3 regions of the Blastococcus sp. KM273129 genome follow, and region 2 is predicted to be linked to each of the others. Evidence: riboswitches for the same ligand, from Rfam matches in the RefSeq annotation. Region 2 holds a riboswitch; each other region holds the start of a gene.
The links. Region 2 has a riboswitch for cyclic di-AMP ahead of E9565_RS04460 (LysM domain-containing protein). Riboswitches for the same ligand answer to the same signal wherever they lie in the genome.
Positions count from the first base shown of each region.

Region 1 (2,254 bases), on a different contig from region 2:
GATCGTGCCGTCCGGGTGCTCGATGTAGACCGCGTAGCCGAAGCCGTTCGCCGTGCCGGCGTGCAGGACCACGCCGCCCTCGGGGGCGTAGATCGGCGTCCCGATGGGGGCGGCGATGTCGACGCCGTTGTGGTTGGTCCCGGACCGGTTGCCGTAGCAGGACGTGACACGGCCGGCGACCAGAGAAGCCGTGCCGGCTTGAGCTCTAACCAGCTCCTTGCGCTCTTCCTGCTCCCAGGCGGCGGCGGGATCGGCCACCCCCCGACTGGCGAGCAGCTGCGTCTCGGCCGCGCGGAGCTGCTCCTCCAGAGCCGCCCTCTCCGCGGCGGCGGCGTCGTACGCCTCCTGCGAAACCCCCAGCTGAGCCTGCGCGGCCGCCTCGGCCTCGGCGGCGGCACGCGCTGCCGTCTCCTGCTGCGCGACCGCGGCCTTCGCAGCCCGGTCGGCCTCCTCCTGCCGCTGCTGGACCTCCTCGAACGCCTCCAACCGTTCCGCACGGTCCTCGCCAAGCAGGTCCATGGTCGCGGCCCGCTGCAGCACCTCCTCCGGCCCTGCCGCTTCCAGCAGGACCGCCGCGTCGCCGAGTGGGTCAGCCCCCATGTAGAGCTCCCGACCCACGGCGGCGACGTCCTCCTGCCCCTGCTCGACGGCGGCCTGCGCGGCCGCGAGCTCCGCAGCCGCCGCGTCCGCCGTGGCCCGGGCCGATGCCAGCTCTGCCTGGGCGGCGCGCGAGGCCTCGGCAGCCGCCTCGGCCTCGATGGTCGCCCGCTGCACCTTCTCCTCGGCAGCGGCGAGGAGCTGGTCGATCCGCTCGATCTCCGCGGCGAGCTCACTCCCCGCCGCCACGGCCTGTGGCGGATTGCCGGGGGCGGCGAGTGCCGACTGCGCGGCCGCCGCGACGAGCAAGGCCGCCATCGCTGCGGCGACCGCGCCGCGGCGGGGGGTCCGCCGCGGGGCTCGACTGGCACGGGTGGGTACGGAGGTGCTGGCTGAGTTGACGGTCCGAGCCCCGCGTCGGGCGGAGCTGCCCTCGGATGCGACGGTGGTCGGGGCATGACAATGGTGCAGGGGCGCCAAGGCGGCGTCGCTCCGTTCTTCCTGGCCGCCTACCGGGTTAGCTGACGGGTTCGGGCGGGAAGGCGCCCTACCGGGTGCGCGCAGGCGCACCCGGATTCACCCCAGGGGGATCGGTGGGTCCCCGGTCCGTCCGGCTGGGAAGCGGACGGTTCGGCGGGGCCGGTCGAGGTCCTCGCTCTGAGGACGGGGCTCGGCCGGACCGGAGAGGACGGTAGTACGAAGACGCTTAGTTGTCACGGTCGGGTAACGGATCGCCTCAGTGATGACTGGCAGAAGGGTGCGGGGCTGGTGCCGGCCGGCACGTGCCCATGCGCGGAGGAGCCATGCCGCGCACCCCGAGAGGATCGCTGTGCGCGTGCGCCCCGCCACCTCCGACGGTCAGGAGACCCCGCCGTAGGAGTGCAGCCCGGTCGAGACCAGGTTCACGAAGAGCAGGTTGAACACCAGACTGGCGAAGGCGACGAGGTTGACCCACGCCGCGGGCCGGCCACGCCACCCGGCGGTGGTACGAGCGTGGAGATAGGCGGCGTACAGGGCCCACGAGATGAACGCCCACGTCTCCTTGGGATCCCAGCCCCAGAACCGTCCCCAGGCACTCTCCGCCCAGATCGCCCCGGCGACCACCGCGAAGGTCCAGACCGGGAAGCCGAAGACCGCCGTGCGGTGGGCGACGCGGTCCAGCGCCTCCACCGTGGGCATCCGGCCCCACAGGCCGACGGGCAGCTCCTCACCTGCGTTCCGCGACCGTTCCCGGTGCGCCGCCACCAGGAGCAGAACGCTGGCCACGGCACTGACGATGAAGATGCCGAAGGAGAGGATCGCCGCCGACACGTGCACAGCGAGCCAGTCGGAGCGCAGCGCGGCGATCAGCGGCCCCGACTCGGCATAGAGGTACAGCCCGATCAGGACCAGGCCGAACACCACGGGACCGAGCACGAACAGCCCCAGCCCCCGCAGCACGGGAGCACGGAGCCCGAACACGAGGAAGGCGACGACGCCGGCCAAGAGGGCCGCCGTGCCGAACTTGTACATGTTCCCCCACGGCACACGGCCGGTAGCCAGGCTGCGCGCCACCAGCACGTCGGCATGGGCAAGAGCGCCGACGGCGGTCACGGCCATCCCGACCGGTCCACAGCGACGGCTCGGCGACTCGCCGTCGGCGGCCTGCGGCTCCGTT
Region 1 covers NZ_SSXB01000037.1:19,031-21,284, forward strand. The annotation lists gene E9565_RS12140 (M23 family metallopeptidase) at 1-915, opposite strand, end outside; cyclic di-AMP (ydaO/yuaA leader) riboswitch at 1,090-1,243, opposite strand; gene ccsB (c-type cytochrome biogenesis protein CcsB) at 1,456-2,196, opposite strand.
Region 1: another riboswitch for cyclic di-AMP. It lies ahead of E9565_RS12140 (M23 family metallopeptidase); the one in region 2 lies ahead of E9565_RS04460 (LysM domain-containing protein).

Region 2 (2,254 bases):
GGTGCTGGTGTCGACGACGGCGAGCGCGTGCCGCCCGTCGCGGTGACGGTGACCGACGTCGGCTCGCCGTCGACCGGAACCGCGCCGATCGCGCGGGGCTCCGCGGGCCGGGTCAGGTCGACCAGGCCGACCTCGGCGGTGGCCGAGTCGGTGTACAGCAGCGTCCGGCCGTCTGGGGTGACGGCGAGGATCTCGGCGACCTCACCGCTCACCTCGAAGGTGGCCAGCTCGGCGAAGGCGGGTGCGGGGGGCGGCACCGCACCGGCCGGGGCGGCGGTGGCGGCGAGCAGCAGGGCGGCGGCCGGGAACGACGGGGCGAGAAGCCGGGCGCGGGATGGCACGGGGGTGCTCCTGGGGTCGAAGGACAGGTGGGGCCGACCCTGACCAGCGAAGACGACGCCCCGGCATCCGGCGGGCGGACCGCGGGTGACCGGCGTGCGACCAGCTCCAACGCACGTGCGCCCCCTGCCCGGCAGCCGGGCAGGGGGCGCACGAGGTGCCAGCGCTGGTTACGGCAGGAAGGTCACGTGCGGGTGGTCCATGTGATTGGCCGTGGGCGAGCCGCGGTCCTCCATGCCCTGCCAGGCCCACCCGGTCCACGTGCCGGCGATCCGCTGCTCCCAGATCACGTATTCCACGCCGAGCCGGGCCGCGTTGTCGATCACGTACTGGGCGACGGCGTCCCCCTTGGCGGAGTCGCTGTAGACCATGAAATCGGCCGCGAGGCCCGCGGTGGGGCTGTGGCCGGGACGGGTGAGCACCGTCCCGACGCCGTGCACCTCCGCGATCTCCTGGACGTCCGGGCGGACGTGCGCGTCCCACTGGTCGTAGGCCGCGGAGGTGGCCGCCGGAGCCGGGGCGGGCGCCGGAGCCGGGGCGGGCGCCGGAGCCGGAGCGGGCGCCGGAGCCGGAGCGGGCGCCGGGGCCGGGGCGGGCCGCTCGTCCCGGCTGGCCCGCTCGGGAACGACCCCGCCGCCGGTCAGGGCGAGCACCTGGCCGACGCGCAGGACGTTCGCGTCCGGACCGATGACGCCGAGGTTGAGGGCGTGCAGGTCCTGCCAGGTGGTGCCGTGCCGGGCGGCGATCTTGCCCAGCGTGTCGCCGGCGACCACCGTGTAGGAGGCTGCGGCGGGCGCGGGCGCCGCCGGCGCCGGTGCCGCACCGGAGCCGCCGATGGTGAGCACCTGCCCGACACGGAGCAGGTTGGGGTCGGCGCCGATGGTGTCGCGGTTGACGTCGTAGATGCTCTGCCACGTGGTGCCGTGGCCGGCCGCGAGCTTGCTGAGGGTGTCGCCGGGGTTGACCGCGTGCTGGCCGGTGTGCGCGGCCGCGGGGCTGATGGCCCCCATGGTGAGGGCCGATGCGGCGGCGAGGACGACGGCCGGGTAGGCCACGGCGGTCGTGGTGCGGTTGCGGGAGGGGCGCCGGTGACGCCCCACGGTGCGGGTGCTCTTGGGCATGGAGTGGTGAGCCTCTCGCCGCCTGCGGAGTTAGCTGTCGGGTTCGGGCGAGAGCTGCCCGGCCGCGCGAGGCGCGGCTTCACCCCGAGATCCCGGAGGACCACGAACGGTGGGTCCCCCGCCCTGCCCGTCGTGTTCGCTGCCGGGCGGCCGTGGGCAGGTTCGGCGGGCGGCCATCCGGGTCCGCCGGTCAGCGGACGATCGAAACGGTAGGCAGGGCCGTCGGCGAGCCAGAAGCTCGGATCGGGCCTTTTCGCGGACCCTCCGCGCAAAGGCACTCGGTGTCACCAGCCGTGCGCGCAGCGCCTCCGCTTCACCCGTTCGGGTGATGCCCCCGGACGCCGGCGCGCGAGGGCGACGGACGAGTCGGCCTGTACGCCGGGTTCTGTCCACGGGTGCCTCACGGCCTCCCGATGGGCGGTCATCCATCTAGGCCTGCCGTTGCCGGCAGGCTCCAGCGGTCTACCCGCAGGCTCGGGCGGGCCGCCCTCGAACGCCTGCGCGGAGCGGCGGCGGACCGCCGCTCCTTCTTGACCTAGCTCCGGGTGGGGTTTACCGAGCCACGCCGGTCACCCGGCGTGCTGGTGGTCTCTTACACCACCGTTTCACCCTTACCGGCGCGAACGCCGGCGGTCTGTTTTCTGTGGCACTGTCCCGCGGGTCACCCCGGGTCGCCGTTAACGACCACCCTGCCCTGTGGAGCCCGGACGTTCCTCGGCGACGGAGTCTCCCCCGCCGACGCGACCGCCCGGCCGACTCGTCCGTCGTGCCAGGAAGTGTAGGCGTCCGGCACA
Region 2 covers NZ_SSXB01000009.1:72,285-74,538, forward strand. The annotation lists gene E9565_RS04455 (hypothetical protein) at 1-341, opposite strand, end outside; gene E9565_RS04460 (LysM domain-containing protein) at 510-1,460, opposite strand; cyclic di-AMP (ydaO/yuaA leader) riboswitch at 1,468-1,603, opposite strand; RNA gene rnpB (RNase P RNA component class A) at 1,819-2,220, opposite strand; gene E9565_RS04470 (hypothetical protein) at 2,254-2,254, shown strand, end outside.

Region 3 (2,254 bases), on a different contig from region 2:
GGGCAGCTGACCCCGCCCGGCGCCGTGGCCGGAAATGTCGGTGCCTCCTCCTAGCGTGCGCAGCGACTCACGGAGGAGAGAACGCCATGCTCATCGACTGCGACACCTGCACCGCCCGCGGGACCGGCTGCGCCGACTGCGTGGTGACCGTGCTGCTCGGGGCCCCACCGGGGTGGCAGGGGGTCGACCCGGTCGTCGTCCCGATGGCCGGGCGCGCCCGCGGCGGCCCGGCCCCGGCCGCGGAAGACGTCGTCGTCCCACCGCCGGGTGTGGTGGTGGAGTTCGACGAGGTGGAGCGGCGGGCCGTCCGGGCGCTCGCCGAGGGCGGGCTGGTGCCCCCGCTGCGGCACCCGGACGGCGCCGGCGGTCACGGCGGCGGCCGGTCCGATGGCCGGCGCACGGGCTGAGCTCCGGCCTGCGCCGACCGCCTCCCTCACACAGCGTCAGGGGGCTCCGCGGCGAGGCGTGCCCCTGACCTGGGGACTCTCGTCCCACAGGTTTCTCCGACCACCATTTGTCACGGCCGCATCACGGTCGTTAGGGTTCTCGCCGTCCGGCCGGGTGGTCGTCATCCGTCGATGGATGGCCTCGACCGGACACCGCCTAATCACCGCCGGGCGCGCACCACTGGCGCCCACGGTGTACCGGGGACCCACCGCACTCCTGGGGTGAGTTCTCCCGCAGCCGGTCCGCCGGTGCGCGGGGGATAGGGCCAGTCTTCCCAGCCCGAACCCGTCAGCTAACTCGGTCGGCGGTCGCAGAGGAAGAAACGGAGAGCCGCCGCTCGTGGCGACCCCTCACGCACTGCTGACGCACGCCCCCGAACAGCTCCGGACCGCCGGCCGGTGCACCCCCCGCACCCGTCGCCTCGGCCCGGTGCGCACGGGCTTCCTGGTCACCGCCGTCGCCGCCGTGACCGTCACCGCCCTCCCGGGCACGGCATCGGCCGTCCCCGGTGCCGACGACGTCGCCGCACAGGTGGCCGAGGCCAGCCACGAGCTCGAGGTGGTCTCCGAGCAGCTCAACGAGGCGCGCGTCGTCCTCGCCCGCCACCAGGACGAGGCGGAGGCGGCCGGCGAGGCCGCTGCCGAGGCGGAGGCCCGGATCGGCTCCCTCGACGGGCACATCCGCAGACTGGCCCGCAGCGCCTACACCGGCAGCGGCATGACGCAGCTCGACGCCCTGCTGACCAGCGACTCGGCCGAGGACCTCGTCGACCAGCTCGGCACCCTCGACGCCATCGCCGGGCACACCAACGCGGTGCTCGGCGAGGTGTCGCAGGCCGCCGAGGACGCGGAGCGGTCCCGCGACGCCGCAGCGGAGGCCGCCGCCGACGCCGAGCGCACGGTGGCGCGGATCGCCGCCCAGCAGGAGGAGCTCGAGGCGAAGATCGCCGACTACCAGCGCCGCTACGAGGCGCTCACCGCGCCGCAGCAGGAGCAGGTGGCCCGGGCGCACGGCGGCGCCGCGCTGCCCGCGCCGAGCGCCGTCACCGCGCCGAGCTCGGCCGCCCAGGTCGCGGTGAACACCGCGCTCGCCCAGATCGGCGACCCGTACGTCTGGGGCGCCGGTGGGCCGAACGCCTTCGACTGCTCGGGCCTGACCTCCTACGCCTACGCCGCGGCGGGTGTGACGCTGCCGCACTCCAGCCGGTCGCAGAGCCAGATGGGCACGCCCGTCTCGCGCAGCCAGCTGCAGCCGGGTGACCTGGTGTTCTTCTACAGCCCGGTCAGCCACGTCGGCATGTACATCGGCAACGGCCAGATGGTGCACGCGTCGACGTCCGGTCAGCCGGTGAAGGTGGCGAGCCTGGACTCGATGGGGAGCTACAACAGCGCTCGGCGCATCGCCGGGTGACAGCCGCGGGAGCACCGCAGCGAGGCGCGAGCGAGGAGCGGACCGAGGCGCGGAAGCCGGCCCGCGCCATCGTGGGCCGAGCGCCTCGGCGGCCGCGAGGAGGGCCGGTGACCCCACCCGGGGTCACCGGCCCTCCTCGTCCGGCTCACTAGGATCGCCCGGGTGAGCGCTCGCCGGGTCGCCCTGGTGACCGCGGCCCTCCTGGGGATCGCCGTCGTCGTCGTCATCGCCGTGCGGACCCCGTGGACCGTCCTGCCCGAACCCCCGGGCGGGTACACCGAACCGGATCCGACCGCCGGGCTGGAGCCCGACCGGATCGCGCGCGCCGAGGCGTTCGCGGACGCCCTGCGGCCGGCCTCGCTGCTCTCCCTCGTGCTGGGCCTGGCGGTGTCGGCGG
Region 3 covers NZ_SSXB01000004.1:21,035-23,288, forward strand. The annotation lists gene E9565_RS02160 (M15 family metallopeptidase) at 1-10, shown strand, start outside; gene E9565_RS02165 (hypothetical protein) at 87-407, shown strand; cyclic di-AMP (ydaO/yuaA leader) riboswitch at 622-770, shown strand; gene E9565_RS02170 (C40 family peptidase) at 877-1,857, shown strand; gene E9565_RS02175 (M48 family metallopeptidase) at 2,020-2,254, shown strand, end outside.
Region 3: another riboswitch for cyclic di-AMP. It lies ahead of E9565_RS02170 (C40 family peptidase); the one in region 2 lies ahead of E9565_RS04460 (LysM domain-containing protein).